4 regions of the Pantoea sp. X-Soil-ISGK-355 genome follow, and region 1 is predicted to be linked to each of the others. Evidence: predicted binding sites of a transcription regulator. Region 1 holds the regulator's gene; each other region holds the start of a gene.
What was found. The regulator sigma-54, encoded in region 1, starts transcription at its own class of promoters, with help from an activator protein. The targets are predictions, from matches to a motif close to GTTGGCACANNTTTCGCTNT.

Region 2: glnA (glutamate--ammonia ligase) is a predicted target of sigma-54. The motif match lies at 2,672-2,691, and genes of this name have one in related genera.
Region 3: AC6I8J_RS16600 (gamma carbonic anhydrase family protein) is a predicted target of sigma-54. The motif match lies at 3,972-3,991, and genes of this name have one in related genera.
Region 4: glnK (P-II family nitrogen regulator) is a predicted target of sigma-54. The motif match lies at 3,739-3,758, and genes of this name have one in related genera.

What each region holds. Positions count from the first base shown of each region.
Region 1 is NZ_AP035971.1:456,290-464,177, forward strand. Features, by position in the region: gene arcB (aerobic respiration two-component sensor histidine kinase ArcB) at 1-513, shown strand, start outside; gene mtgA (monofunctional biosynthetic peptidoglycan transglycosylase) at 1,383-2,102, shown strand; gene npr (PTS phosphocarrier protein NPr) at 2,106-2,378, opposite strand; gene rapZ (RNase adapter RapZ) at 2,375-3,229, opposite strand; gene ptsN (PTS IIA-like nitrogen regulatory protein PtsN) at 3,277-3,756, opposite strand; gene hpf (ribosome hibernation promoting factor) at 3,907-4,194, opposite strand; gene rpoN (RNA polymerase factor sigma-54) at 4,216-5,649, opposite strand; gene lptB (LPS export ABC transporter ATP-binding protein) at 5,698-6,423, opposite strand; gene lptA (lipopolysaccharide ABC transporter substrate-binding protein LptA) at 6,429-6,980, opposite strand; gene lptC (LPS export ABC transporter periplasmic protein LptC) at 6,955-7,527, opposite strand; gene kdsC (3-deoxy-manno-octulosonate-8-phosphatase KdsC) at 7,524-7,888, opposite strand, start outside.
Region 2 is NZ_AP035971.1:4,000,551-4,008,438, forward strand. Features, by position in the region: gene yihX (glucose-1-phosphatase) at 1-380, opposite strand, end outside; gene typA (ribosome-dependent GTPase TypA) at 579-2,402, opposite strand; gene glnA (glutamate--ammonia ligase) at 2,840-4,249, shown strand; gene glnL (nitrogen regulation protein NR(II)) at 4,388-5,437, shown strand; gene glnG (nitrogen regulation protein NR(I)) at 5,445-6,854, shown strand; gene hemN (oxygen-independent coproporphyrinogen III oxidase) at 6,895-7,888, opposite strand, start outside.
Region 3 is NZ_AP035971.1:3,621,412-3,629,299, forward strand. Features, by position in the region: rRNA gene AC6I8J_RS16585 (23S ribosomal RNA) at 1-1,858, opposite strand, end outside; tRNA gene AC6I8J_RS16590 (tRNA-Glu) at 2,071-2,146, opposite strand; rRNA gene AC6I8J_RS16595 (16S ribosomal RNA) at 2,233-3,774, opposite strand; gene AC6I8J_RS16600 (gamma carbonic anhydrase family protein) at 4,266-4,820, shown strand; gene AC6I8J_RS16605 (DUF1488 family protein) at 4,787-5,044, opposite strand; gene aroE (shikimate dehydrogenase) at 5,041-5,859, opposite strand; gene tsaC (L-threonylcarbamoyladenylate synthase type 1 TsaC) at 5,863-6,435, opposite strand; gene AC6I8J_RS16620 (DNA topoisomerase family protein) at 6,439-6,987, opposite strand; gene smg (DUF494 family protein Smg) at 7,012-7,485, opposite strand; gene dprA (DNA-protecting protein DprA) at 7,457-7,888, opposite strand, start outside.
Region 4 is NZ_AP035971.1:1,041,507-1,049,394, reverse strand. Features, by position in the region: gene AC6I8J_RS04630 (MGMT family protein) at 8-328, shown strand; gene AC6I8J_RS04625 (YbaY family lipoprotein) at 358-915, opposite strand; gene tesB (acyl-CoA thioesterase II) at 1,106-1,969, shown strand; gene amtB (ammonium transporter AmtB) at 2,028-3,314, opposite strand; gene glnK (P-II family nitrogen regulator) at 3,349-3,687, opposite strand; gene AC6I8J_RS04605 (SmdB family multidrug efflux ABC transporter permease/ATP-binding protein) at 3,945-5,720, opposite strand; gene AC6I8J_RS04600 (SmdA family multidrug ABC transporter permease/ATP-binding protein) at 5,713-7,482, opposite strand; gene AC6I8J_RS04595 (Lrp/AsnC family transcriptional regulator) at 7,507-7,888, opposite strand, start outside.

The DNA of each region.
Region 1 (7,888 bases):
AAAAAAGAGTATTTCGATGCGGGAATGGATGATGTCCTGAGCAAACCGCTGGCAGTGCCGGCCCTGACCGCAATGATCAAAAAATACTGGGATTATCAGGCAGATTCGGAAGAGGAAACCGCAGATGCCAGCGACGACAAAACCCGGATGCTGCTGGATGTGGCGATGCTCGAACAGTATATCGAGCTGGTTGGTCCGGGCCTGATTACCCAAAGCCTGACGATGTTTGAAAAGATGATGCCGGACTATCTTGCTGTGCTGGAATCGAATCTGATGGCGCGCGATCAGAAAGGCATTGCTGAAGAGGGGCACAAGATTAAAGGGGCGGCGGGTTCGGTCGGGCTGCAGCGTTTGCAGATGCTGGCGAAACAGATTCAGAGTCCTGAATTACCGGCGTGGTGGGACAACGTTGTTGAATGGATTGACGAGCTGAAGCATGAGTGGCGACACGATGTGCAGGTATTGCGCGACTGGGTGGCAGAGCAGGGTCAGTCATATCCCGGAAAAAAATGACCCCAGCCGAGGCCGGGGTGCGCGAATACTGCGCCAACACCAGGGAAAGCATTGCGGCCGCTATGATTTGAATAATTAATGCAGCCGCAGGGTATTGGTTAACACTGACATCACCTTAGCAAATTCATCTTCTCATGCGACAAGATTCATTAAAATTTGTGATATTGAGCAGCGTTTAAATACAGAAAACATTAATTTGGCAACACAGTCAAGCAAGGAATCATTTTCTCTGCTGCGTTGCTTATATTTTAATCAAATTTGCGGTTTTTTGTGTGGTTTTGACGCGGCTCAGCTCCAAAGCAAAGGCTGAGCCGCAGTAAATTAAGCTGGCATTAACATCTGCCTCCTGAGGCAGGCTAACGCGCTGATATTGCAAGTGACCGCCCTGAAATGACACGAATTATCCAAAACGATTTGGAATGATAAAAAAGAATCTAAAACTTTGCCCTTTCATTGCGCTGACATCATTGTGCTTGCTGAAAGTCACCAGGGCCATAGCAACGTTGAGTGATGCTGTTAAGCGCTGTTTATTTATACGTTATAAGCATGATTCTGTTTAAGCTTTGGGCGGCTCATCATTCATAAAATAATAACAGTTAAGCATAATGAATGATTTGAACCGGTGCTTATTATCCATTATTAAGTGTTTATCTGGAAAGATGCTAAGCAGTAGCCATAAATGGAACCGATTCCTTTTTTCTGGAAGTCCTTGAACTATTTCGAACTGTTGCAGCATTTTGATGCAAAATGATTGAATAAAGTCTGGAAACCGTTGTGAGGTTTTCAGCGATATTTGTGGAAAAGCTGCTTTTCTGGCAGTGATTACATGAGTGATTGATTAACGTCTGAAACAAGTGTGGGAAGATTGCATGAACAAGCATAAAGGAAGCGTCGGACAGCGTATCAGACGTATTATTGGTCGTATCCTGCTGGTGTGGCTGGGCGTATGGCTGGCGGGAATATTACTCTTTTCGTTCTTACCGGTACCGTTTTCAGCGGTGATGGCTGAACGCCAAATTAGTGCCTGGTTACACGGTGACTTTAGTTATGTCGCCCATTCTGACTGGGTCGGACATGATGAGATTTCGCCGTGGATGGGGCTGGCCGTTATCGCCTCCGAAGATCAAAAGTTTCCGGACCACTGGGGGTTCGATGTCGCGGCGATTGAATCTGTACTGGATAACAGCGATAGCCGGATGCGCGGGGCGTCCACATTGTCACAACAGACAGCCAAGAATCTGTTTCTGTGGGATGGCCGCAGCTGGGTGCGTAAAGGTCTGGAAGCGGGGCTGACAGTAGGGATTGAGACAGTCTGGACGAAGCGACGTATTCTGACCGTCTATCTTAATATTGCAGAGTTCGGGCCGGGTATCTTTGGCGTTGAGGCAGCTTCACAGCGTTATTTCCACAAGCCAGCCAGCCGGCTTACTGCAGCCGATGCTGCTTTACTGGCGGCGGTTCTGCCTAATCCTATCCGTTATCGTGCTGCTGCACCTTCAGGCTACGTCAGAGAGCGACAGCAGTGGATAATGCGTCAGATGCGCCAGCTTGGCGGTGAGGGCTTCCTGCAGCGTAATAAGCTCGACTAAGCCTTAGTCTTCATCAAAACCCGCTTCAAACAGCTCAATGACTGCTGCCAGCGCCGGGATCTCCTCCGGGCCGCTGGCTTCAATCTCTATGTGTCCGCCTTTAGCCGAGTCGAGCATCAGCAGCGCAATCACGCTGCTGGCTTCGGCTTCTGTGCCCGCTTCGTTGCGCAGCAATACTTCGGCATCGAAGCTCTGCACCAGCTCAAACAACTTCATCGCCGGACGGGCGTGCATGCCTAGCTTATTTTTGATTTCTACAGTTTGTCTGACGGTCATGATTTGCGCTTTTCCAGCGTGCGATGGCGTGACTGTACATTCTTACCGCGCGAACGGAAGTAATCCGCCAGCTGTTCTGCAATATACACTGAGCGGTGTTTGCCACCAGTACAGCCAATTGCCACGGTAAGATAGCTACGGTTATTGGTCTCCAGCATCGGCAGCCAGAGTTCAAGATAGCTGCGTGTCTGGTAGATAAAGTTGTGCACTTCAGTGTGGCGGTCAAGGAATGCCGCGACCGGACGATCGAGGCCGGTCATCGGGCGCAGCTTAGGATCCCAGTGGGGATTGGGCAGAAAGCGCACGTCAAAGACATAGTCAGCGTCAATCGGAATGCCATGCTTGAAGCCAAACGACTCAAACACCATAGTCAGCTCACGTTCACGCTTGCCCAGCAGGCGGGTACGCAGCATCTCTGCCAGCTCATGCACTGACATCTCTGAGGTGTCGATGATCAGGTCGGCACGTGAACGCAGCGGCTCCAGCAGGTCGCTCTCTTCATCAATCGCGCTCTCTAGTGACAGGTTTTTGCTGGAGAGGGGATGCAGACGGCGCGTATCGCTGTAACGACGAATCAGGGTATTGCGATCGGCGTCGAGAAACAGCAACTGAGGTGAAAATGTGTCAGGCAGATTATTCAGCGCGGTTTCAAAAATTTCCGGGGATTCAGGCATGTTACGGACGTCGATGCTGACCGCCGCCGAAATATTGCGTTCCGCCAGCGAGTTGGCTAACTCAGGCAGCAACACGACCGGCAGGTTATCAACGCAGTAGAACCCCATATCTTCCAGCGCACGGAGCGCCACTGACTTCCCCGAGCCTGAACGACCGCTAACGATCATCAGCACCATGACCTTCTCTCCCGTTTTAAAACCGGCACCGGGCCGGTAAAGACGCGTTACTGCTCTGTCTGGACTTCCGTAATAATGGCATAGAGTTCTTCATCACTCTGCGCAGCACGCAGACGACGACAAACCGTTTTATCTGCCAGACGTTTTGCCACCAGTGAAAGGGTGTGCAGGTGTGTTTTGCACTGGTCAGCCGGAACCAGCAATGCAAACAACAGATCGACCGGCTGGTTGTCGACGGCATCAAACGCAATCGGCTGCTCGAGGCTGATAAATACCCCTACCGCACGCAGTGTATCCTCTTCCAGCTTGCCGTGAGGAATGGCTATTCCGTTACCAATACCGGTACTGCCCATACGTTCGCGGGTCAGAATCGCTTCGAAAAGCGTCTGGTGCGGCAGGTTGAGCTGCTTAGCGGCCAGTTCGCTGATGATTTCCAGCGCACGTTTTTTGCTCTGGCAGTGTACGCCGCTGCGGGTGCAGTCTGGCGAAAGCACTGTGCTCAATTCCAGTGTAAGATCGTTGTTCATTATCGTTTCACTTGCGTGTTCACCAGGCCATTCACCGCCAGCGCCCTGATATGTGCGACAAACGGCGCTTGCTCAGATGACAAAACGGGGCGGATTATCCGCCCCATACTGTCGGCTCTGCGCGCCATGCGCGCGTAGCTAGCGTGAAGGTTAGTGTTTTTTCAGTTTATCTTTGTGTTTGGTCAGCTGACGGGCGAGTTTATCAATCAGCCCATCAATTGCCGCATACATATCTTCCGCTTCGGACGTGGCGTGCAGCTCGCCACCGTTCACGTGGAGTGTTGCGTCAGCCACCTGTGTGACTTTCTCAACCTTCAGGACAATATAGACCTGATTGATATGTTCAAAATAGTGTTCCAGTTTGGCAAATTTACTGTTGACGAATTCACGCAAAGGTGGCGTGATTTCAACATGTTGCCCGGTCAGGTTCAGCTGCATAGGTCTTCCTTCTCATTTCTTTCAAACCAGTTGTTTACGCTGGTTCGATGGCGGGATGGATAAAGACTCACGATATTTGGCGACGGTACGCCGTGCCACCATGATCCCCTGATCAGATAACATGGAGGTCAGTTTACTGTCGCTCAAGGGTTTGGCTGGGTTTTCCGCCGAAATTAATTTCTTCACCAGAGCCCGGATCGCGGTAGAGGAGGCTTCGCCGCCACCTTCCGTATTAACGTGGCTGGAGAAAAAGTACTTCAGTTCAAAAATGCCACGCGGGCTGTGCAGATACTTCTGCGTGGTAACACGGGAAATGGTCGATTCATGCATCTCAACGGCCTGGGCGATATCGGCCAGCACCATCGGACGCATAAATTCTTCACCCTGCTCGAAGAACGCCTGCTGCTGCTCAACGATACAGCGCGTGACTTTCAGCAGCGTGTCATTACGGCTTTCCAGACTCTTAATCAGCCAGCGCGCTTCCTGCAGATTACTGCGAATGAACTGACTGTCGCTGTCATTGCGCGTTGCGCCACCCATTGCCGCGTAGTGCTGATTAATCTTCAGACGTGGCAGGCTGTCGGCATTGAGTTCAACCGTCCAGCGGTTGCCAACCTTACGTACCAGCACGTCGGGGATAACATATTCCGGCTCGCCAGTGTTGATCGACTGACCCGGACGCGGGTCCAGTGACTGAATCAGCAGCATCGCCTCTTTCAGCACCTCTTCTTTGAGGCGCGTGACGCGCATCAGGCTGCGGAAGTCGTGATTGGCCAGCAGATCGAGATGTTCGCTGACAATCAGGCGCGCTTCAGCCAGCATCGGTGTCTCTGGTGCATACTGCGAAAGCTGAACCAGCAGACAGTCACGCAAATCGCGTGCGCCCACACCAATCGGGTCAAAACGCTGGATACGTTTCAGCACCGCCTCAACCTCATCCGCTTCAAGCTCATCGTTGCCAATGCTGTCGAGGATCTCCTCAAGCGAGACGGTGAGATATCCGGTGTCATCAATAGCATCGACGATAGACGTCGCGATTGCGCGGTCGGTATCACTGAAAGGCGTCAATTCGACCTGCCACATCAGGTAATCCTGCAGTGACTGCGTGGTTTCACCCTGATAGACAGGTAACTCATCATCCTGATAATCGGTACCCGTGCCGGAAGGGGTGCCAGCGGTGTAGATTTCATCCCAGGTGGCATCCAGCGGCAGCTCATCAGGCATCTCTTTCTGCTCAAGCGCTTCACGTGTATCCAGCGCTTCGGCTTCCGACGATTCCCGGGAGTCAATCTCATCATGCAGATCGGTCTGCTCAAGCAGTGGATTACTTTCCAGTGCAAGCTGTAACTCCTGCTGGAGTTCAAGCGTGGAGAGTTGCAGCAGACGAATCGCCTGCTGCAATTGTGGAGTCATTGCCAGCTGTTGGCTGAACCTGAGTTGTAAACCTTGCTTCATAGACAGGATGGTAGTTCCCAGGTAAACATCGGTATTAACGACACCTTATCAGAGTCTGAACTCTTCACCCAAATAAACCCGCTTAACCTGCTCATCCGCAAGAATTTCATTGGGTGTACCATGCGCAATCAGGTGGCCCTGGCTGACGATATAGGCCCGCTCACAGACCGCTAACGTTTCGCGTACGTTGTGGTCGGTAATCAAAACGCCGAGGCCGCTGTCACGCAGATGCTCAATGATCTTCTTGATGTCGATAACGGAGATAGGGTCGACCCCGGCAAAAGGTTCATCCAGCAGAATAAACTTTGGATTGGCAGCCAGCGCGCGGGCAATCTCAACACGACGTCGTTCACCACCCGACAGTGCCTGACCCATGCTGTCGCGCAGGTGCTCGATGTGAAACTCTTCCATCAGCTCACGGGCGCGATCCTGACGTTGCTCTTCGGTCAGGTCATCACGAATCTGCAGTACCGCCATCAGGTTATCGTAGACGCTGAGGCGACGGAAAATCGATGCCTCCTGCGGCAGATAGCCGATGCCACGGCGCGCACGTGCATGCAGCGGCAGGATACTGATATCTTCATCATCAATAACAATGCGGCCCGCGTCACGCGGGACAATACCTACCACCATGTAAAAGGTGGTGGTCTTACCGGCCCCGTTCGGGCCGAGCAGGCCGACAATCTCGCCGGACTTTACCTGCAGACTGACATCTTCTACCACGCGACGGCCTTTATATGCCTTCGCCAGGTTTTCTGCGATTAATGTGGCCATAGCTATCAGTTACTCTTCTTTCCGCTGTTGGACGAACCTTTATCCTGAAGTTGCGACGGCACCAGGACGGTCGTGACGCGCTTGTTCTGGCCCTGGCTGTAAGCCTGCATTTTCTGCTCTTTTACCAGGTAGGTAATACGATCACCTTTGATGTTGCTGTCCTGCTGTTCAATGAACGCATTGCCGGTCAGTTCAACGAAATCGTTAGCCAGTTCGTAGTGCAGTTTTGAGGCATGGCCCTGAACCGGCTTACCGCTGTCTTGCATCTGATAGAAAGTGGCAGGATTACCGTAGGCGTCAACGATGGTTTTCTTGCTGTCGCCGCCCGGACGGGTCACCACGACTTTGTCCGCCGTGATTTTGATAGAGCCCTGCGTCACGATGACATTGCCGGTAAAGGTCGCGACATTGCCCTGCAAATCCAGCGCCTGATTCTGCGAGTCAATATTGACGGGCTTGTCCGAGTCACCGGTCAGGGCCAGCGCCGGAACGCTGGTTGCCAGTAACATACTGGCCAGTAAAATCTTCAGGCTATTTTTGTTCATTTTGAATTTCATAAGAGGTTTTGACCTTCTCGATTAACTCGGCGTTTTTTGTCCGTAAATTGCCGCGCATTTTCATGCCGGTGGAGTTAAAGCTGCGGCCATACAATGTCACCTGGTCATCAGAGGTAACGTCCTGAGTGACAAGGTTAATCTGTGCATTATCGGTTTTGATCCGCTCAAGCTGGGAATCCTGCGTCAGCGTATTCAGCTCAACATGGCCATACAGATAAAGCATACGATCTTTGGTGAGCTTTGCTTTATCTGCGCGTAACGTCCAGGTGGGAACTTTGTTCTCATCAAAGGTGGTCATTACCGGATTGTCGAACCAGCTCAGCTCGTCATCCGAGAAATAGGTCACTTTGTCAGAGACCAGTTTATATGACAGCGCGCCCTGCGGGTTATACACCACAGTGTGAGAATCGTCACTGGTATAGGTCGGCGACTGACCATTCGTCCCGACTGGCGTGCTATCGCCATCCTGGTTGGTAAGATTCCAGCCGATCAAAACCAGTGCAATCAAGGTCAGAATCAGCGTTATCCAACGCCTGCTTTTACTCATACTGATTGCCCTTTGGCATCCTCAAATTTGTTCTGCGCCATTAAGATCAGGTCACATACTTCGCGTACTGCGCCGCGTCCACCCGCAATCCGCGTGACATACTGCGCGCGCGGCAACAGAATCGGATGTGCATCCGCTACTGCCACGCTTAATCCCACTTTCGCCATAACCGGCCAGTCGATCAGGTCGTCACCGATATAGGCGACCTGCTCATCAGAGAGAGACAGTTTATCCAGAAGTTCACGATAGGCCAAAAGCTTATCGGATTGTCCCTGATAAAGATGACGGATGCCGAGCGTTTTGCAGCGATCTTCCATCAGACGGGCATTGCGGCCGGTAATAATAGCCACTTCCACATCGG
Region 2 (7,888 bases), 3.5 Mb from region 1:
GCCTGCTGTACGTCGGGATACTGCGTCGGCCAGAATTCGCAATGCAGCTTATTCGTGTTAGAGAGGATCACCACCCGATGACCTTCAAGTCGCAGCCGGTTCATCAGCGCCAGGGTTTCAGGACGTACGTCCACGAAGACCGCCTGCCAGCCAGCAGTAAACTGTTCATAACTCAGCGCGATTTCCAGCTTTTCACACAGTGCAAGCGCGAAGTTTTCGTCGCTGAGCTCACCACGTTCGTGTTGTTCAAACGCTTCGTCCATCTGGAAATGGCTTTGCAGCGAGGCCAGTGGCACACGGCTAAGGTCACTCCAGACACCCAGCACGCGGTTAAAGTCGATATCAATAATCACATTGCCCAAATCAAAGATATACAGCATGGTGTGTCTCCTTCTGTTCCCTGGAGTATTCACTCTAGCGGCAAAAGTGCAGGCTGAACAGGCACGCGTGGAGAGAAAAGCGTAAACGCCAGAAGATGGATAAAACGCACCCAAATATTTACTGGCCCGACTGAAGAAGCCGGAATTTCAGGCAAAAAAAAGCCCCGCATGCGGGGCTTTTATCAGTTAAAGGCGCATTTATGCGTCTTTAGGACCACGTGAAGCACGTTTACGGTCGTTTTCCGTCAGGTGACGTTTACGGATACGCACTGACAGCGGTGTTACTTCAACCAGTTCGTCATCATCGATGAACTCGATCGCCTGTTCCAGCGTCATTTTCTGCGGTGGAACCAGTGTCGTTGCTTCATCAGTACCGGAAGCACGCATGTTGGTCAGCTTCTTACCGGTCAGACAGTTTACGGTCAGGTCGTTAGAACGGCTGTGAATACCGATGATCTGGCCTTCATAGACTTCTGCACCGTGACCCAGGAACAGCTTACCGCGATCCTGCAGACCGAACAGAGCGAACGCTACGGCTTTACCCTGACCGTTAGAGATCAGTACGCCGTTCTGACGCTGGCCCACTTCACCTGGACGGATATCGTCGTAGTGGCTGAAGGTAGAGTAGAGCAGACCGGTACCGGACGTCATGGTCATGAATTCGTTACGGAAGCCAATCAGGCCACGGCTTGGGATCACGTAGTCGAGACGTACGCGGCCTTTGCCATCCGGATCCATGTTTTTCAGATCGCCTTTACGCTCACCCATGGCTTGCATAACGGAACCCTGATGCGTTTCTTCGATATCCAGCGTGACGTTCTCAAATGGCTCCTGTTTACGGCCTTCGAATTCGCGGAAGATAACTTTCGGACGGGATACCGCCAGTTCGAAACCTTCACGACGCATGTTTTCGATCAGAACTGACAGGTGCAGCTCACCACGACCTGATACGCGGAAGGCGTCAGAATCTTCAGTTTCTTCAACACGCAATGCCACGTTGTGAACCAGTTCTTTGTTCAGACGCTCAAGGATCTGACGTGAAGTCACGTATTTACCTTCTTTACCGCAGAACGGTGAGGTGTTGACGTTAAAGAACATGGTTACGGTTGGTTCATCGACGCTCAGGGCTGGCAGCGCTTCCACATTCTGCGTGTCACAGATAGTGTCAGAGATGTTCAGCTCGCCCAGACCGGTGATAGCAATGATATCGCCCGCTTCTGCCAGGTCGCTGTCGATACGCTCAAGACCCAGATGAGTCAGGACTTTACCGACTTTAGCGTTACGGGTTTTGCCTTCGCTATCGATGATAGTGACTTGCTGGTTAGGCTTAACTTTACCGCGCTTGATACGGCCGATGCCGATCACGCCCAGGTAGTTGTTGTAGTCCAGCTGAGAGATTTGCATCTGCAGTGGGGCATCAGCCTCAACCTGCGGAGGCGCAACGTGGTCAACGATCGCCTGATACAGCGGGGTCATATCGTCAGCCATGTCGGTGTGCTCAAGACCCGCAATACCATTCAGCGCAGAGGCGAAAATGATAGGGAAGTCGAGCTGCTCGTCAGTGGCATCCAGGTTTACGAACAGGTCAAATACCTGATCCACAACCCAATCCGGACGCGCACCCGGGCGGTCTACTTTGTTGATAACCACAATCGGCTTCAGACCATGCGCGAACGCTTTTTTGGTCACGAAGCGGGTTTGCGGCATAGGGCCATCCATCGCATCTACAACCAGCAGCACCGAGTCCACCATGGACATGACGCGCTCAACTTCACCACCGAAGTCGGCGTGTCCTGGGGTATCAACGATGTTGATACGGTAGTCATTCCACTTAATGGCGGTGTTTTTTGCGAGGATGGTAATCCCACGCTCTTTCTCCAAATCATTGGAGTCCATCACGCGCTCGGTTGCTTCGGTACGGGCATCAAAAGTACCGGATTGTTGCAGCAGTTTGTCAACCAGGGTGGTCTTTCCATGGTCAACGTGCGCGATGATGGCGATGTTACGCAAATTTTCGATCACAGCTTTGCCTCAGGCATTAGAAATAGCGCGGTATTGTACACGGATTAAGCGGAAGACTGAACAGGATCACACTTTTCACTGAAAGTTTATTGCATCGACGCAAATTTGCCCTGTTCCCGGTGCAGAAAATGCACTAAGTTGGTCCTGTGCACCAAAATAGTGCTATCAAATCACTGTTAAGCACCATAATGGTGCGCTAAGACCATCGTGGTGCAGGCGCTTTATGACAAAAAGGTGCATCACAAGGCGATTTAAGCAACATCAAAAAAGTTGGCACAGAATTCGCTTTGTCTGATACAAGCGTAAACGCCAGTCAGATGTCGGTTGAAGAGCGTGCCGGAAGAGATGAGTCAGGGAGTGGTTTTCCCAAACGCATTCCGGAAACGACGTTTCCTCGCCATGTAGATAATGAAAGACCATTTCCAGGAGAGTTGAGTATGTCCGCTGAACACGTTCTCTCGATGATGAACGAGCATGAAGTTAAGTTTGTTGACCTGCGTTTTACCGATACCAAAGGTAAAGAACAGCACGTTACGATCCCTGCTCACCAGGTTAACGCTGACTTCTTCGAAGAAGGCAAAATGTTCGATGGTTCGTCTATTGGCGGCTGGAAAGGCATTAACGAATCAGACATGGTGCTGATGCCTGACGCCACCACGGCAGTCATGGATCCTTTCTTCGAAGATTCTACGCTGATCATCCGTTGTGACATTCTTGAGCCAGGCACCATGCAGGGCTACGATCGCGATCCACGCTCTATCGCCAAGCGCGCTGAAGATTACCTGCGCTCTTCCGGCATCGCGGACACCGTGCTGTTTGGACCAGAACCCGAATTCTTCCTGTTCGATGACATCCGTTTCGGTTCATCAACGTCCGGCTCACATGTGGCTATCGACGATATCGAAGCGGCATGGAACACAGGTAAAGAGTACGAAGGCGGTAACAAAGGTCACCGTCCAGGTCTGAAAGGCGGCTACTTCCCGGTTCCACCGGTTGACTCATCCCAGGACATCCGTTCTGCCATGTGTCTGACCATGGAGCAGATGGGCCTGGTTGTTGAAGCGCATCACCACGAAGTGGCGACCGCAGGTCAGAACGAAGTGGCAACCCGCTTCAATACCATGACCAAAAAAGCGGACGAAATTCAGATCTACAAATATGTCGTTCACAACGTTGCGCACGCTTACGGCAAAACGGCGACCTTCATGCCGAAGCCAATGTTTGGCGACAACGGTTCAGGCATGCACTGCCACATGTCACTCTCTAAAGGCGGCCAGAACCTGTTTGCCGGCGATAAGTACGGCGGCCTGTCTGAAATGGCGCTGTTCTATATCGGCGGTATCATCAAGCACGCGAAAGCGATCAACGCCCTGGCGAACCCGACAACCAACTCTTACAAGCGTCTGGTCCCGGGTTATGAAGCACCGGTTATGCTGGCTTACTCTGCCCGTAACCGTTCTGCCTCAATCCGTATCCCGGTTGTTGCCAGCCCGAAAGCCCGTCGTATTGAAGCGCGCTTCCCGGATCCAGCAGCTAACCCATACCTGGCGTTCACCGCGCTGCTGATGGCTGGCCTGGATGGCATCATCAACAAAATCCATCCTGGTGACGCGATGGATAAGAACCTGTATGACCTGCCACCGGAAGAAGAAGCTGAGATTCCAAAAGTTGCAGGCTCTCTGGAAGAAGCGCTGAATGCACTGAACGAAGACCGCGAGTTCCTGACCCGTGGCGGTGTATTCACAGACGAATCGATCGATGCTTACATCGAACTGCGTAAAGCCGAGATGGATCGCGTTCGCATGACGCCACACCCGGTTGAGTTCGAGCTTTACTACAGCGTTTAACTGGTCAGACGTTTTTGTTGCCGTGGAAACTTTTAGCCCATCTTCGGATGGGCTTTTTTCTCCGCGAATTCACCGTTCATTCGCCCTCTTTTCGGCTTAAAGACTAAAATGCACCTGACTGGTGCAGAGGAACGTTGTATGGCAACTGGCTCTCTGCCCGATGCAGGGCAGATTCTCAACGCGTTAATCAACAGTATTTTGTTAGTGGATAACGATCTGGTTATTCATTACGCCAATCCGGCGGCGCAGCAATTACTGGCGCAAAGCTCACGCAAATTGTTCGGCACACCATTACCGGAATTAACCGGCTACTTTTCGCTGAATATTGAGGTGATGCGCGAGAGTCTTGAAGCTGGCCAGGGATTTACTGACAGTGAGGTCACGCTGGTGGTAGATGGTCGCGCACATATTATGTCGCTGACCGCCCAGCGGTTACCCGATGGCTTAATTTTGATGGAAATGGCGCCGATGGATAATCAGCGTCGCCTCAGTCAGGAGCAGTTACAGCATGCGCAGCAGGTGGCTGCTCGCGACCTGGTTCGCGGTCTGGCCCATGAGATTAAAAATCCGCTGGGCGGATTACGCGGCGCGGCACAGCTTCTATCCCGCGCCCTGCCCGATCCGTCACTAAATGAATACACCAAAGTGATTATTGAACAGGCCGACCGGTTGCGAAATCTGGTGGATCGTCTGTTAGGACCGCAGCAGCCAGGCATGCACATCACGCAGAGCATTCATCAGGTGGCCGAACGGGTGGTCAATCTGGTGTCGATGGAGCTGCCGGAGAATGTTTCGCTGGTACGGGATTACGACCCCAGCCTGCCGGAACTGCCGCATGACCCTGACCAGATAGAACAGGTGCTGCTTAACGTGGTTCGCAACGCACTTCAGGCGCTGGGCGACGACGGTGGCACCATTGTTATCCGCACCCGCACCGCTTTTCAGTTGACGCTGCACGGCACGCGTTATCGCCTGGTGGCACGTATTGATATTGAAGATGATGGCCCCGGCATTCCGGCCCAGCTGCAGGATACGCTGTTTTATCCGATGGTCAGCGGACGTGAAGGCGGAACCGGTTTAGGCCTCTCCATCGCCCGTAGCCTGATTGATCAACATTCAGGAAAAATAGAATTTAACAGTTGGCCGGGACACACCGAATTTTCGGTTTACCTGCCTATTCGCCAGTGAGGTTTCTATGCAACGAGGGATAGTCTGGATCGTCGATGACGATAGCTCCATCCGCTGGGTGCTTGAACGCGCGCTCACTGGAGCCGGTTTGAGCTGCGCGACGTTTGACAGCGCAAGCGAGGTGCTGGATGCCCTCTCAACCAAGACCCCGGACGTTTTACTGTCAGATATTCGCATGCCCGGTATGGATGGCCTGGCGCTGCTGAAACAGATTAAACAGCGTCATCCGATGCTTCCGGTCATCATAATGACGGCGCATTCGGATCTGGACGCAGCCGTCAGCGCTTATCAGCAGGGTGCCTTTGATTACCTGCCTAAACCGTTTGATATCGATGAAGCCGTTGCGCTGGTCGAGCGTGCTATCAGTCACTATCAGGAGCAGCAGCAGCCGCGTAATCAGCCTGTCAGCGGACCCACCACCGATATCATTGGTGAAGCGCCGGCGATGCAGGATGTGTTTCGTATCATCGGCCGGTTATCGCGCTCGTCGATCAGTGTGCTGATCAACGGCGAATCCGGTACCGGTAAAGAGCTGGTAGCTCATGCGCTGCATCGCCACAGTCCGCGTACCAAAGCGCCTTTTATTGCGCTGAACATGGCGGCGATTCCCAAAGATTTGATTGAGTCCGAACTGTTCGGTCACGAGAAAGGTGCCTTTACCGGCGCAAACCAGATCCGTCAGGGCCGTTTTGAGCAGGCGGATGGCGGCACGCTGTTTCTGGATGAGATCGGTGATATGCCGCTGGATGTGCAGACCCGTCTGCTGCGCGTGCTGGCCGATGGTCAGTTCTATCGCGTTGGTGGCTATGCACCGGTCAAAGTGGATGTGCGTATTATCGCGGCGACCCACCAGAATCTGGAATTACGCGTACAGGAAGGCAAGTTCCGTGAGGATCTTTTTCACCGCCTGAATGTGATTCGCGTGCATCTGCCACCGCTGCGTGAGCGTCGTGAGGACATCCCGCGTCTGGCACGTTACTTCCTGCAGGTGGCGGCCCGAGAGCTGGGAGTGGAAGCGAAGATTCTGCATCCGGAAACCGAGACCGCCTTAACCCGGCTTCACTGGTCCGGTAACGTCCGTCAGCTGGAGAACACCTGTCGCTGGCTGACCGTGATGGCGGCGGGCCAGGAAGTACTGATTCAGGATCTGCCCGGGGAACTGTTTGAATCCAGTACCCCGGAAAATCCGGTGCAGTCGCTGCCTGACAGCTGGGCAACCCTGCTGGCACAGTGGGCCGACCGCGCCCTGCGTTCCGGTCATCAGAATCTGCTGTCAGAAGCCCAGCCAGAGATGGAGCGTACGCTGCTCACTACTGCGCTGCGTCATACGCAAGGCCATAAGCAGGAAGCAGCACGTCTGCTGGGCTGGGGACGAAACACGCTGACGCGCAAGCTGAAAGAGCTTGGCATGGAATAAGCGGTTCAGTACGGGCTGGAGTGGTTGCCAGCCCGTTTCTTCAGATAACGCGTGAGAACTGCTGCTGACGCGCTTTCTGACGCAGATAACGATCAAAACACATGCAGATATTACGAATCAGTAAGCGGCCAATCCCCGTCACCTCCAGCCCGCCAGCCGTTTGTACTACCAGCCCGTCGGCAATTAACGGTTTCAGCAACGCCAGATCCTCAGCAAAATAGTCGCTGAAGCAGATTCCCCATTGCGCTTCTGTCGCGGCAAAATCCAGCGAGAAGTTACAGATCAGCGTTTTAATCACGTCACGACGCAGGCAATCATCGTCGGTTAAGGCGATGCCGCGCCACAGGCCATTCCCCTGCTGTTCAACACTCTTGTACCAGGTGTTGAGGTCTTTCTGGTTCTGCGCATAACTGTCGCCAATCATGCTGATGGCTGAAACGCCAAGCCCCAGCAAATCGCTGTCGCCCTGTGTCGTGTATCCCTGAAAATTGCGATGCAGCTGCCCTTTTCGCTGCGCGATGGCCAGCTCATCCTGCGGCTTTGCAAAGTGATCCATCCCGATAAACTGGTAGCCCTGCTGAGTCAGCGTCGCGATGGTCTGCTGTAAGATATCCAGCTTTTGCTGAGCAGATGGCAGTTCGTCCTCTTTGATTTTACGCTGTGCCGCGAACATCGCTGGCAGATGCGCATAGTTAAACACGCTAAGGCGATCGGGATTGAGTGCCAGTACCCGCTCCAGCGTCCAGGCAAAGCTGGCTGGCGACTGCAGGGGTAAGCCATAGATCAGGTCGATGCTGACAGAGCTGAAGCCCTGTTCACGGGCGCGCGCCATCAGGCCAAAAATTACCTCTTCGTCCTGCACCCGGTTAACCCGTTCCTGCACCGATTTATTGAAGTCCTGTACTCCCATGCTCAGACGATTGAATCCCAGCGATCGCAGGTGATCAATCACATCCAGCTCTATTTCCCGGGGATCAACTTCGATCGACATTTCGGCCTCATCAGCCACGCTGAAATGCTGCTTGAGCAAACCC
Region 3 (7,888 bases), 3.2 Mb from region 1:
ATTAACCTTCCGGCACCGGGCAGGCGTCACACCGTATACGTCCACTTTCGTGTTTGCACAGTGCTGTGTTTTTAATAAACAGTTGCAGCCAGCTGGTATCTTCGACTGGCTTCGGCTCGGGGAGCAAGTCCCTCCACCTACGCGCCAGCGTGCCTTCTCCCGAAGTTACGGCACCATTTTGCCTAGTTCCTTCACCCGAGTTCTCTCAAGCGCCTTGGTATTCTCTACCTGACCACCTGTGTCGGTTTGGGGTACGATTCTGTGTTACCTGATGCTTAGAGGCTTTTCCTGGAAGCTGGGCATTTATCACTTCAGCACCGTAGTGCCTCGTCGTCACGCCTCAGCGTTAATAAGGGACCGGATTTACCTGGACCCTCCGCCTACACGCTTAAACCGGGACAACCGTCGCCCGGCTGATATAGCCTTCTCCGTCCCCCCTTCGCAGTAACACCGAGTACAGGAATATTAACCTGTTTCCCATCGACTACGCCTTTCGGCCTCGCCTTAGGGGTCGACTCACCCTGCTCCGATTAACGTTGAACAGGAACCCTTGGTCTTCCGGCGAGCGGGCTTTTCACCCGCTTTATCGTTACTTATGTCAGCATTCGCACTTCTGATACCTCCAGCATGCCTCACAGCACACCTTCGACGGCTTACAGAACGCTCCCCTACCCAACAACACATAAGTGTCGCTGCCGCAGCTTCGGTGCATGGTTTAGCCCCGTTACATCTTCCGCGCAGGCCGACTCGACCAGTGAGCTATTACGCTTTCTTTAAATGATGGCTGCTTCTAAGCCAACATCCTGGCTGTCTGTGCCTTCCCACATCGTTTCCCACTTAACCATGACTTTGGGACCTTAGCTGGCGGTCTGGGTTGTTTCCCTCTTCACGACGGACGTTAGCACCCGCCGTGTGTCTCCCGTGATAACATTCTCCGGTATTCGCAGTTTGCATCGGGTTGGTAAGCCGGGATGGCCCCCTAGCCGAAACAGTGCTCTACCCCCGGAGATGAATTCACGAGGCGCTACCTAAATAGCTTTCGGGGAGAACCAGCTATCTCCCGGTTTGATTGGCCTTTCACCCCCAGCCACAGGTCATCCGCTAATTTTTCAACATTAGTCGGTTCGGTCCTCCAGTTAGTGTTACCCAACCTTCAACCTGCCCATGGCTAGATCACCGGGTTTCGGGTCTATACCCTGCAACTTAACGCCCAGTTAAGACTCGGTTTCCCTGCGGCTCCCCTATACGGTTAACCTTGCTACAGAATATAAGTCGCTGACCCATTATACAAAAGGTACGCAGTCACCCCCGTAAAGAGGGCTCCCACTGCTTGTACGTACACGGTTTCAGGTTCTGTTTCACTCCCCTCGCCGGGGTTCTTTTCGCCTTTCCCTCACGGTACTGGTTCACTATCGGTCAGTCAGGAGTATTTAGCCTTGGAGGATGGTCCCCCCATATTCAGACAGGATACCACGTGTCCCGCCTTACTCATCGAGCTCACAGCACGTGTGCTTTTGTGTACGGGAGTATCACCCTGTACCCTGCGACTTTCCAGACGCTTCCACTAACACACATGCTGATTCAGGCTCTGGGCTGCTCCCCGTTCGCTCGCCGCTACTGGGGGAATCTCGGTTGATTTCTTTTCCTCGGGGTACTTAGATGTTTCAGTTCCCCCGGTTCGCCTTGCAGCACTATGTATTCATGCTGCAATGATGCACAGAGTGCACCGGGTTTCCCCATTCGGACATCGACGGCTGTAGCGGTTCATATCACCTTACCGTCGCTTTACGCAGATTAGCACGTCCTTCATCGCCTCTGACTGCCTGGGCATCCACCGTGTACGCTTAGTCGCTTAACCTCACAACCCACAGGCGTTTTGCAACGCTGCAGACTGCAGGGATTTGAGAGACTCGAACGTGCCGCATTTTTCATTCTTATTACGGAGAATGAAAGCGACACGTCGTTTCAATTTTCAGCTTGTTCCGGATTGTTAAAGAGCAATATCTTAAACATGACTCGTAAGTCATCTTTAAGATATGTGGGCAACATCTTTCACCTGTCACCAAGCTTTGGCGTCCCCTAGGGGATTCGAACCCCTGTTACCGCCGTGAAAGGGCGGTGTCCTGGGCCTCTAGACGAAGGGGACAATTAAGTCTGTCTTCGAAAGACACTTTGCTCGTTATTTTCTATCAGACAATCTGTGTGGACACTGCGCGGGAAGGTATCTTCAGGTAAGGAGGTGATCCAACCGCAGGTTCCCCTACGGTTACCTTGTTACGACTTCACCCCAGTCATGAATCACAAAGTGGTAAGCGCCCTCCCGAAGGTTAAGCTACCTACTTCTTTTGCAACCCACTCCCATGGTGTGACGGGCGGTGTGTACAAGGCCCGGGAACGTATTCACCGTGGCATTCTGATCCACGATTACTAGCGATTCCGACTTCACGGAGTCGAGTTGCAGACTCCGATCCGGACTACGACGCACTTTGTGAGGTCCGCTTGCTCTCGCGAGGTCGCTTCTCTTTGTATGCGCCATTGTAGCACGTGTGTAGCCCTACTCGTAAGGGCCATGATGACTTGACGTCATCCCCACCTTCCTCCGGTTTATCACCGGCAGTCTCCTTTGAGTTCCCGACCGAATCGCTGGCAACAAAGGATAAGGGTTGCGCTCGTTGCGGGACTTAACCCAACATTTCACAACACGAGCTGACGACAGCCATGCAGCACCTGTCTCACGGTTCCCGAAGGCACTAAGGCATCTCTGCCAGATTCCGTGGATGTCAAGAGTAGGTAAGGTTCTTCGCGTTGCATCGAATTAAACCACATGCTCCACCGCTTGTGCGGGCCCCCGTCAATTCATTTGAGTTTTAACCTTGCGGCCGTACTCCCCAGGCGGTCGACTTAACGCGTTAGCTCCGGAAGCCACTCCTCAAGGGAACAACCTCCAAGTCGACATCGTTTACGGCGTGGACTACCAGGGTATCTAATCCTGTTTGCTCCCCACGCTTTCGCACCTGAGCGTCAGTCTTTGTCCAGGGGGCCGCCTTCGCCACCGGTATTCCTCCAGATCTCTACGCATTTCACCGCTACACCTGGAATTCTACCCCCCTCTACAAGACTCAAGCCTGCCAGTTTCAAATGCAGTTCCCAGGTTAAGCCCGGGGATTTCACATCTGACTTAACAGACCGCCTGCGTGCGCTTTACGCCCAGTAATTCCGATTAACGCTTGCACCCTCCGTATTACCGCGGCTGCTGGCACGGAGTTAGCCGGTGCTTCTTCTGCGGGTAACGTCAATCGGCGCGGTTATTAACCGCACCGCCTTCCTCCCCGCTGAAAGTACTTTACAACCCGAAGGCCTTCTTCATACACGCGGCATGGCTGCATCAGGCTTGCGCCCATTGTGCAATATTCCCCACTGCTGCCTCCCGTAGGAGTCTGGACCGTGTCTCAGTTCCAGTGTGGCTGGTCATCCTCTCAGACCAGCTAGGGATCGTCGCCTAGGTGGGCCATTACCCCGCCTACTAGCTAATCCCATCTGGGTTCATCCGATAGTGAGAGGCCCGAAGGTCCCCCTCTTTGGTCTTGCGACGTTATGCGGTATTAGCCACCGTTTCCAGTGGTTATCCCCCTCTATCGGGCAGATCCCCAGACATTACTCACCCGTCCGCCACTCGTCACCCAAGGAGCAAGCTCCTCTGTGCTACCGTCCGACTTGCATGTGTTAGGCCTGCCGCCAGCGTTCAATCTGAGCCATGATCAAACTCTTCAATTTAAGTTTGATTTGCTTAAACAAGTTAAGCGGTGCTCATCTGTAAAACGTCATAATGAATTTCATTATGTGTTCACTCGTGAGGCTTTGATATTTTTGTGCGTCCAAAGACGCTGATATCAATCCTGCGAGTGCCCACACAGATTGTCTGATAAATTGTTAAAGAGCAGTGCGAACAGTGCGTTAGCGTCCTGTCGCGAGGTGGCGTATATTACGCTTTCCTCCTGCAGAGTCAACCTCTATTTCAGAAGTTTTCTCCGGCGGGTCAGTCTCCTGAACCTTCAACCCGTTTCCCGTTGCCGGTGTGCCGTGTCGATGGAGGCGCATTATAGGGATATCCCGTTTCAGAGCACAACCCTTTTTTAGGATCTTTTATCTGAACGGTTATAAATGATCCAGATTGATGAGATCGCCAGCGATCCGGGTCAGAATTGGCTTGTCAGCTGGCTAAAATGGCATCAGGCTGCAGTGAAAACAGAACAAAGGAGAACAAGATGACTTCCGCCCTACGTCCCTATAAAAATCTTTTCCCGCAAACTGGCCAGCGCGTGATGGTCGATCCAAGCAGTGTTGTCATCGGTGATGTGATTATGGAGGATGATGTGAGCATCTGGCCGCTGGTTGCGATCAGGGGTGATGTGAATCAGGTCCGCATTGGTGCCCGTACTAATGTGCAGGACGGCAGTGTTCTGCACGTCACACATAAATCAGCCGCCAACCCCCTGGGCTTTCCTCTTATTATTGGCGAGGACGTCACCGTCGGGCATAAAGCGATGCTACACGGCTGTACCATTGGCGATCGCGTGCTGGTCGGAATGGGATCGATTCTGCTGGATGGCGTAATAGTAGAAGAAGAGGTGATGATTGGTGCCGGAAGCCTGGTGCCGCCCGGTAAAAGACTGGAGAGCGGCTATCTCTATCTGGGTAGCCCGGTAAAGCAGGTCAGGCCGCTGAATGACAGTGAGAAGGAAGGTCTGCGCTATTCCGCCAATAACTATGTTGGCTGGAAAGAGGATTATCTGGCGGGAGATAGCCAGACCCAGCCCTGAGCATCCACGTTATCCTGACGAACAGCCGCTTCGGCCTCATCTTCCAGATCCCAACGATGGTGCCGAAACAGCGCCATCGCCTCCCCTTTACCAAAACGTGAAGCCAGCGAATCGCGGCTGATTGCACAATTCAGCCGCATGCCATTGACCAGTACTGGAAAACAGACTGCGTTTAGTTCAGCGTCATAGGTTTCCTCATCCGGGAACTGTATCGCCTGATTCATGGCTGCATGTTCTGCTTAAGCTGAGCAATCACCGGCGTGATTTCCGGCATCACACCGTGCCATAGATAGAAGGAATGCGCAGCCTGCCCCACCAGCATCCCCAGTCCATCGGCCAGATGACGAGTCCCCTGCGCCTGACACCCGCGTAAAAAAGGCGTTAGCCCGCTTTGGTAAAACATGTCATAACAGCGCACATCTGAATGGATTACTTCTGCAGGTAAAGGAGGCGTTTCTCCATTCACACCACTTGACGTGGCGTTGATGATCAGATTAAAGCGCTGATCCGTCAGTTGCTCAAAACCAGATGCCCGGATACTCCCGCTCGCGCTAAACAGGTTCGCCAGCTCTTCAGCGCGCGCGGCTGTACGATTGACGACGGTAAGCGTCACGCCTGCTGAAAGCAGCGGCAGAATGACACCGCGAGCGGCCCCGCCCGCTCCCACCAGCAAGACATTATCGCCAGCGTTGATCATATTTAGCCGTTCAAGATCGCTTAACAAGCCGATACCATCCGTGTTGTCTCCCAGGATTTGCCCATCACTGAGCTTTTTGACGGTGTTTACCGCACCGGACAGAGCTGCACGTTCGCTGAGCTGATCGGCAAATTCCCATGCCTGCTGTTTGAAAGGTAATGTCACGTTGGCACCACGACCTCCCTGCTCGAAAAAAGCAGAAAGCGATTGAGGAAAACCATCAACCGGGGCACAGATGCGACCATAGCGATGTTCAATGCCCGTCTGCTCAGCAAAAGCCTGATGGATTAGCGGCGATTTACTGTGGCTGATCGGATTACCGAAAACGGCGAAGTGATCCATAAATTAACCCTGACGTATAAGTTCGCCGCTGATGACATCGCGGATTTCAGAAGGATTGAGTCGTCCACCCGTTTTACCCGCCAGAACCGGGAACGGCTCACCAAACTGCTGCTTCACTTCTTCTGCTGTGCGGCAGGGAGGGAGGCCTGACAGATTTGCGCTGGTCGAGACCAGCGGTTTGCCAAACGCGCGGCATAGCGCCTGAACATCCGGATGATCACTGACGCGAATGGCCAGTGAATCAAACTGTCCGGTAAGCCAGCGAGGCGTTTGTGGCGGTACCGGTACGACAAAAGTCACCGGGCCGGGCCAGCGGGCAAACATCCGCTCCCGCTGGATTACAGAAAGTTCGCGCGCCGAGATGTAAGGCTCAAGCTGACTGTAATCAGCCGCAATGAGGATGAGCCCCTTCTCTACCGGGCGCTGTTTGAGTGCCAGCAGGGCCATAACGGCAGATTCACTGTCAGGGTCACAGCCCAGACCAAATACGGCTTCCGTAGGATAGGCGATGACCGCCTGACGATTCAGATGCTCTAAACAGGTCTCAAGTGAATCGGCGAGGTGTTGATTTTCCATGGTCTATGAATTCTCTTCAGCGATGGCTTTGCCACAACTCTTACTGGCGCAGAAGCGCTTAACGCCCTGAGCCGTCTTTTTCTCAACTAACAGCGGATACTCACAATAAGGACAGATTCCGGCAACGGGTGTCAGATTGACGACAAACTGACAGGCCGGATAACGATCACAGGAGTGAAACGTTTTGCCATAACGGGAACGCCGCTGAACTAACCGGCCTTCATGGCACTGTGGGCAGGCCAGCGAGGTTTCATCCGGTTTATCGATGGTTTCTGTGTATCCGCATTCCGGATAGAGGCTGCAGCCGATGAACATGCCAAAACGCCCCTGCCGCAACACTTTATCCGCACCGCATTCAGGACAGGCATGGCCTTGCAGCACTTTGACCACATGGCCATCGGCCTGACCTTTTAAAGGTCGGATGTAGTCACAAGCCGGGTAGTTCGTGCAGCCCAGAAAAGGACCGTGTTTACCGGAGCGGATAACCAGTTCTGCCCCGCAAGCGGGGCAGGGATCCTGTTTACGCACGGTGAAGAGTGCAGCTTTACTCATAGCGATCAATGCATGAAAGGAAATTTAATGCAGCATACCTTCATTGGCGTCGAATAGCAGTTCTTCCATCTGCTGATAGGCATTTTCACATCCCGGGATGTTGAACAACACCATCAGCACCACCCATTTGAGATCCTCAAGGTCAAACTCAGAGGTATCCAGCGCCATGATACGTTCGATGACCATTTCACGGGTTTCCAGGTTCAGCACCTGAATCTGCTCCAGGAACAGCAGGAAACCACGGCTGTCAGCATCTAAACGTTTGCTCTCTTCATCGGTATAAATACGCATGGAGAGCGGATCATTTGTCAGTAAAATTGGTTCTACCAGTCCTTCCTGATAGTCAGCCAGTCTTTCTAACCAGTTCAGCGCACTGTAAACATCTTCACGATGGAACCCGGCATCCGTCAGGTCGTCTGTCAATCTGTCCTGATCAACACCCATTTCTGCTTCGTTGTGGATATATGTTTCAAACAAGTACATCAGTACGTCGAACATGGCATGCCCTCCTCAATCGGACATAGCCGCCGGGTACAGCTGCGATCCATCCTGCTAACTCCAGTTCCAGCAACTGAGCTGAGATAACTGGCACAGATTGGCCGGCACGTTCAGCGACAACGTCAACAGGTGTAACATCATCTCCTACGTTAGCCAACACATCAGCAAATGGCAATGGAGCATCGTCCCTCACCTCAGAATAAATTTCATCCGCCTGAGCCACAGGTAGCCAGTTAAGTGCATTTGCCAGATCTTCTACGATGTTATTGGGATGAGCCACCAGCAGCGCGCCCTGCTGAATCAGCCAGTTTACGCCTTCGCTTAACGGGTTGCCGAGTGCGCCAGGTAAAGCATAGACATTGCGATTTTGCTCCAGCGCATAACGGGCCGTCACCAGTGAGCC
Region 4 (7,888 bases), 590 kb from region 1:
TAAGCACATGGATCAGCCTGACTCTTTCCAGCAACGCATCTGGCAAATTGTTGCCGCAATACCCTATGGCCACGTCGCGACTTATGGCGACGTTGCGCGACTGGCGGGCTCCCCGCGCGCGGCACGTCAGGTGGGCGGCGTGCTGAGCCGGTTACCAGAAGGCACTACTCTACCCTGGCATCGCGTTGTTAATCGCCATGGCACAATTTCACTACAGGGCGACCGTCTGATGCGGCAGCGGGATGCGCTGGAAGCGGAAGGCATAGAGGTCAGTGATGACGGACAACTCGATCTTTCGACCTGTCGCTGGCAATTTCAGGCAGGATGAAGGGGCGACAAGGTCGCCCCGGCAGAGAATTAAATACGTGTGGGTGCCGGAACAGCAGCAGATGGCGTCACCTGAGTGGGTGAAGTCGACGGAACAGTTGTCGCTGCGCCCGGCTGGGTTGGCATCGCTACTGACGGTACCGGTACCAGCAGCAGTTCAGCTTTGGTGCCACCCTGGTTGATGACCGGCTTCACGCCTTCAGTGACAAAGGCCAGCTTGCCGTCGATTGAGATGGCTGCGCTTAACAGAATGCGTGCATTGGGCTGAATGTCGGCAGGGTTAAACGGTAATACAAACTGGAACGGTGCCTGTTTACCTTCAGTACGCACCACGCGCTGCGACAGCACTTTTGATGGAGCATCAGATACGGAGGCATCAGAAAGCGTCACGGTTAATACCGCATCCGGCGGCAGCGCAATGCGCTGGCGGATAAAGACTGAACCACTTACGTTTGGCTGCGCAATCGCGGCCGTTTGTCCTGCCACTGCAGAACCCAGCGTTGGCGTTGGAACTGGTTTACTCTTGTCGGCACATCCCGCAACAGCAACCGCAATAACTACCCCACTGAACACATGCCTGAGTTTCATTGATGTCGTCTCCATTTGATCAAAATGATTGTCGGCAGCGAATCCTGCTTACAGCGCTTCACTCGCCGTATGGGCTTAATATTGGCACAAAAATGAAATTTTGCCTGGCACAGGCAAAGCGGAAAGTCTGATTGACGTCAACTGGTCCGATCTTTCACACTGAGCGGGTCACTATATTGAGGAATGCGCCATGAGTCAGGCACTGCAAAATCTGCTGAATTTATTGAATCTGGAAAAACTGGAGGAGGGTTTATATCGCGGCCAGAGCGAAGATCTGGGACTGCGCCAGGTGTTTGGCGGTCAGGTGGTGGGTCAGGCGCTGTATGCTGCAAAGCAAACCGTCGCGGAAGATCGCATTATTCACTCATTTCACAGCTATTTTTTGCGGCCCGGCGATAGCCAGAAAGCGATTATCTATGATGTTGAAACGCTGCGTGATGGCAAAAGTTTCAGCGCACGCAGGGTCAGCGCCATTCAGAATGGCCAGCCCATTTTTTATATGACGGCCTCTTTTCAGTCACCTGAAAGCGGATTTGAACATCAGAATCCGATGCCACAGGTGCCGGGGCCGGAGAACCTGTTAACCGAACAGGCGATGGCGCAGAAAATGGCGCATCTGCTGCCAGAAAAGTTACGCGAGAAATTCATTGCTGAACGTCCGCTGGAGATTCGCCCGGTACAGATCCATAACCCGCTTCGTGGACATGTGGATAAACCGGAGCGTCAGGTCTGGATCCGTGCCACCGGCCCCCTGCCCGATGACCTGCGTATCCATCAGTACCTGCTCGGCTATGCGTCCGACCTCAACTTCCTGCCGGTTGCGCTGCAGCCGCACGGTAAAGGCTTTTTAGAGCCGGATATGCAGGTCGCCACGATCGACCACTCTATGTGGTTCCACCGCCCGTTCGACTTCACTGAATGGCTGCTCTACAGCGTGGTCAGTACCTCAGCTTCCGGGGCACGCGGTTTTGTCCGCGGCGAGTTCTACAATCAACAGGGTGTGCTGGTAGCCTCAACAGTTCAGGAAGGGGTAATGCGCCAGCGCAGCGAATAAAGAGAAATAAAAAAGGGGCGATTGCTCGCCCCCGATTATTCATTTCAGTGCCTGTCCATTACTGGTTGTAAGCATTCTCGCCGTGGCTGTTTACATCCAGACCTTCACGTTCATGCTCTTCCGGTACGCGCAGTCCGACAATCAGATCGGCCAGCTTGAAGCCAATGAAGGCAACAACGCCCGACCAGACAATCGTCAGACCCACACTGAAGAGCTGCACCCAGACCTGATGGCCCATGGTTACACCCTGAGCATAACCGACGCCGCCCAGTGAAGAGGAAGCAAACACGCCCGTCAGGATACAGCCCACGATACCGCACACGCCATGCACGCCGAACACATCGCACGGATCATCAACGCGCAGCCATTTTTTGAGGGTGGTGACGCCCCACAGTCCCGCCAGTCCGCCGACCAGGCCGATGATTAACGCACCGCCCACACCGACATAGCCACAGGCTGGGGTAATCGCGACCAGACCGGCAATAAAGCCTGAGCAGGCACCCAGCAGTGAAGGCTTACCCCGTACCGCCCACTCACCAAAGGTCCATGCCAGTACCGCACCTGCTGTTGCAACCACGGTGTTAAGGAAAGCCAGCGCGGCGATTTCGTTCGCTGCTGAAGCTGAACCGGCATTAAAGCCAAACCAGCCAACGTACAGAATAGCGGTGCCGGTAAAGACCATCGGCAGGTTGTGGGGTTTGAATGCCTCTTTACCAAATCCCGCACGTTTGCCCACCAGATATGCACCAACCAGACCCGCTATAGCGGCGTTAATATGCACCACGGTACCGCCAGCGAAATCCAGTGCGCCATCCTGTGCCAGGAAACCGCCCGCCCAGACCATGTGTGCAATAGGTAAATATGAAAGCGTCAGCCAGACACCGACGAAGATCAATACGGCAGAGAAACGGATACGCTCTGCAATGGCACCAACAATCAGGCCCACGGTAATACAGGCAAACGAGGCCTGGAATGCTACATGGATATACTGATAGAAACTGCCCATAACGGCGGTAAGCTGAATGTTTTTCAGCATGGCCCAGCCAAAGCCGCCGAAAAAGGCGTTACCTTCACTGAATGCCAGGGAGTAGCCGTAGACCACCCACAGCACGCACACCAGCGAGAAGGTGACAGCAACCTGCGTCAGCATCGACAGAACGTTTTTGCCACGAATCAGACCGCCGTAAAACAGCGCAATACCTGGAATTGACATAAAGAGCACCAGCGCGGTGCAAATCATCATAAATGCGTTATCAGCCTTGTCCGCAACGGCAGGCGCAGCCATTGCGAGTGAGGGTAACAGTGCCAGACTGGTGAGGCCCAGCTTAGTGAAAATTTTATTCATTTTTATTCCATCCCATCACAGTACTGAGTCTTAATTACAGAGCGGCTTCGTCGGTTTCGCCGGTACGAATACGGATGACGCGCTGCAGTTCAGCCACGAAAATTTTACCGTCGCCAATTTTGCCGGTGTAAGCCGCTTTACTGATGACATCCACCACTTCGTCTAACTGATCGTCGGCAATGGCGATATCAATTTTGACCTTTGGCAGGAAGTTCACGCTGTACTCTGCGCCACGATAGAGCTCTGCATGGCCTTTCTGACGACCAAAACCTTTCACTTCGGAGACGGTCAGTCCCTGAATGCCGATAGAGGATAAAGCTTCACGTACATCCTCCAGTTTGAATGGCTTAATTACGACGGTAACCAGCTTCATTGGATCCCCTCCAGCGAGTAAATAGGTAACGTTTACGGACACGCAGGGATATAAGCAAAGCCTGTGCCAGAGTGTAAAAGTGCCCTTAATCAGTGAGTCAGGCGAGACAGAGCAAGGGATGCTTCAGGGAAGATATGAATGAGAATGGGTGTGTGACAGGGATCGCAGACTGAGACTGCACTCCTTTGGTGCTCCAGGCGTCAAAGGAGTGCATTTATACAGATTATTCCGATAAAGCTGCGCAAAAAAGGTGCAAGTCAGCTTTCAGATGTTACAGGTACGCCCGACGCCAGATCTTCCCCTGCCTGTTGCAGCTGATACATCTGCCAGTAGCGTCCTTGCAGCGCCAGCAGTTGCTGATGGGTGCCCTGCTCAACCACACGACCACGATGCAGCACCAGAATCTTATCCGCATCGATAATCGTTGAGAGGCGGTGAGCGATCACCACCAGCGTGCTGTGTTGCCTTAGTGTCGCAAGCGTCTGCTGAATCGCCTGCTCGGTGCCGGAGTCGATGTTAGCGGTTGCCTCGTCGAGGATCAGAATCTGCGGCAGATCAACCAGTACCCGGGCCAGCGCCAGCAGCTGTTTCTGCCCGACCGACAGGTTATTGCCCTGCTCGCCCAGTCGGGTGTGAATCCCCTCCGGCAGGGCATGCGCCAGCGGTGCCAGTTGCACCTGTTCCAGCACTGTCCAGACAGCCTCTTCGCTGATGTCGCGGCCCAGCCGCACATTGGCCAGCAGCGTATCGGCCAGCACCACCGGATCCTGCTGCACCATCGCGATACCGCGTCGCAGCACGGCGTGGCTCAAGCCGCCAATCGGGCGATCATCAATACGGATTTCGCCACGCGTCACCGGGTAATAACCCATTAACAGATTAGCCAGGGTACTTTTGCCACTGCCGGTATGGCCCACCAGCGCCACAAACTCACGCGGTGCGACTTCAAGATTGATATCACTCAGCACATCACGATTTTCACGGTAGGCAAAACTGAGATTGTTCAGGGCAATACGACCTGAAGCCAGTGGCTGCTGATCGGCCCCATACTGCTGCTGGGCGGCATCCATCAGCTCGAAAATACGCTCACCGGAAACCACCGCCTGCTGCAGCATCGACTGCTGGGTGGTCAGCTCAATCAGTGGCTCATTCAGACGGCCCAGGTAAGTAATAAAGGCATAGAGCACCCCCACTTCAAACACGCCAGGCACAGAGAAACTGAACAGAATCAGCAGCCCGCACAAGACCATCGCTGAAAACAGGCTCAACAGCGGACGCAGCAGAAAGCCATCGAGGCGCAGCGTCTCCATTCGCGCCAGATAGTGAGAGCGGCTCGCTTCGCCCATGCGCTCACCAAATCGTGCCTGCTGACGAAACTGCTGAATCACACTCATGCCGCTGATCACTTCATTGAAGCCGTTGTTGATGTCAGCCAGATAGCTGCGAACCCGTCGGGCAATCGGCGTGCTGTAACGCTGATAGATGAACATCACTATCAGTACCAGCGGGAAGATCATCATTGCTACCAGCGCCATGCGCCAGTCAAGACTGAACATGGCCACCATCATGGCGCCGACCAGCGCAGCGCTACGCAGTACGGTTGAAACCACTGTGACATAAAGATCGCGGATCACTTCGGTGTCATTCGTCACGCGCGAAATAATCTGCCCGACCGGCTGAGTATCAAAGGCGCTCAGCGGCTGACAAAGCGCAGCATTCATCACGTCACTGCGTAACCGCTGCACCACACCAATCGCAGCGCGATTAAACAGCAGCGCCTGCCAGTAGTGCAGCCCGGCGGCCAGTAGCTGAAGCAGGACAAAGCTGATGACCAGACCGGCCACCAGTCCCCAGGGCATCTGATGCTTCGCCACCAGGTTATCAATAAAGTAGCTGACCAGCACCGGACCGGTTACTTCCGCCGCGGCAGCGATCCACAGCATGCCTACCGCCAGCGACAGGGATTTACGCCAGGGCTTACCGTAACTCAGCAGGCGCTTCAGGGTTGGCCACAAGCGGGCAGACTTAGCCATGCGGCACTCCTTTCTCATTTTCATCATCATCCAGCGCCGCTTCCAGTTGCTGGTAACGATACATGTCACGATACCAGCCAGCGCTGGCGGTCAGCGCGTCATGATTGCCACGCTGTGCCACGCTGCCCTGTTGTAACACCAGAATTTCACTGGCTTCCGTCAGCGCTGACAGGCGATGCGCGCTGATAATCAGTGTTTTTCCCTGCCCCCAGATGCGCAGGTTATGCAGGATTTCGTGCTCGGTACGACCATCCACCGCAGAGAGTGCGTCGTCCAGAATCAGGATTTCTGCGTTCAGCAGCAGTGCCCGGGCAATCGAAAGACGCTGCTTCTGTCCACCGGACAGCATCACACCTCGCTCCCCGACTTCGGTTTCATAACCCTGCGGCAGCCGCAGGATATCGTCATGCACGCAGGCCAGGGTGGCGGCCTGTTCAATCTCCTGCTGGGTTGCGCCCGGTTTCCCCAGCGCAATATTGTTCGCTACGCTGTCCGAAAACAGGAATGGTGTCTGGCTGACCACGGCGAGACGACTGCGCCAGCTGTCCAGCCGTAACTGCGGCAGCGGGATCTGGTGATAACGGATGTCGCCCTGCTGAATATCAAAATGGCGCTGGATCAGGCTCAGTAAGGTACTTTTTCCGCTGCCGGTTGGCCCACACAGTCCCAGCATTTCGCCGGGCTTCAGTTGGAAGCTGACATCACTTAACACCGGAGCCGCGCTGGCCGGATAGTGAAAGGCGCGAATCGCGACCTGCAGCGTGCCCGGGTCAGGTGGCAGTGACTTATCACCATCTTCCACCGCTGGCGCTTCCGCCAGTAATGCACCGATGCGGCTCCAGGCGGCGCTGCCGCGTTCGACGATATTGAACATCCACGCCAGCGCCAGCATCGGCCAGATCATCAGGCCGAGATACATCACAAAGCTGGTAAGCTGCCCCAGCGTCATCTGGTCATGCCACACCAGCCAGCTTCCGCCGCCAATCGCCAGCAGGTTTGAGAAACCAATAGCGATGTAGATAGTGGGATCGAAACGGGCATCGACCCGCGCCACGCGCAGGTTCTTTTCACCGGTATCGCGGGCGATGTCGGAGAATTGCTGCGACTGATGCTGTTCAAGACCGAAGGATTTAATCATCCGGATGCTGGTCAGGCTCTCCTGCGTCTGGTCGTTAAGGCTGGAGAAGGCCGCCTGGGCCAGTTTAAAGCGATGATGCAGCTGATTACCGTAGCGATGGATGACGATCGCCATAATGGGCATCGGCACCAGCGCCAGCAGCGTCAGCTGCCAGCTGATTTGCGTACTCATCACCAGCAGCACCACGCAGCCCATCACCAGCGAGTCGACCAGCGTCAGCACCCCTTCCCCGGCTGCAAACACTACCCGATCCACATCGTTAGTGGCGCGCGCAATCAGGTCACCTGTGCGGTGACGCAGATAAAATGCCGGTTGCTGCCGACTCAGCTGGCGATAAAAATCTTCGCGCAGCTCAACCGCCAGCTGGTAGGAGGCACCAAACAGCAGTACGCGCCAGACGTAGCGCAGCAGATAGACCACCACTGCGGTTGCCAGCATGATGCCAATCCACATCATGATGCGACTGGTACTCATGTTGTCACGTGTGACACCATCAACAATGACACCGACCACATGCGGCGGCAGCAACTGCAGAATAGCAATAACAATCAGCAGGATAACCGCGCCCAGATAGCGCCGCCACTCCCTCAGAAAATACCAACTTAATTGACTGAATAATCGCACAACGCTGCTCTCAATCTCAGGCCCTCAGGGGGCGACAGGTAAAGCCGTGGTGTATTTAATCTCTTCCATGGCGAAGCTGGATGTCACATCAATCAGGCCGGGCACACCGTTCACTAATCGCTTGTAGAAAGCATCATAGCTCTTCATGTCGGCCACCTGAATGCGCAGCAGGTAATCATACTCGCCTGCCATCCGGTAAAAGGCCATCACCTCGGGCATGCTGCTTACCACCGAGACAAAGGCCTGATACCAGTCGCGGCTATGCTGCTGGGTTTTCACAAACATAAACGCCGTCAGTGACAGTCCGATTTTATCCCCATCCAGCAGTGCCACCCGGGCGCGAATAATGCCATCATCTTCCAGCTTTTTCAGGCGCTTCCAGCAGGGTGTGGTGGTGAGGTTGACG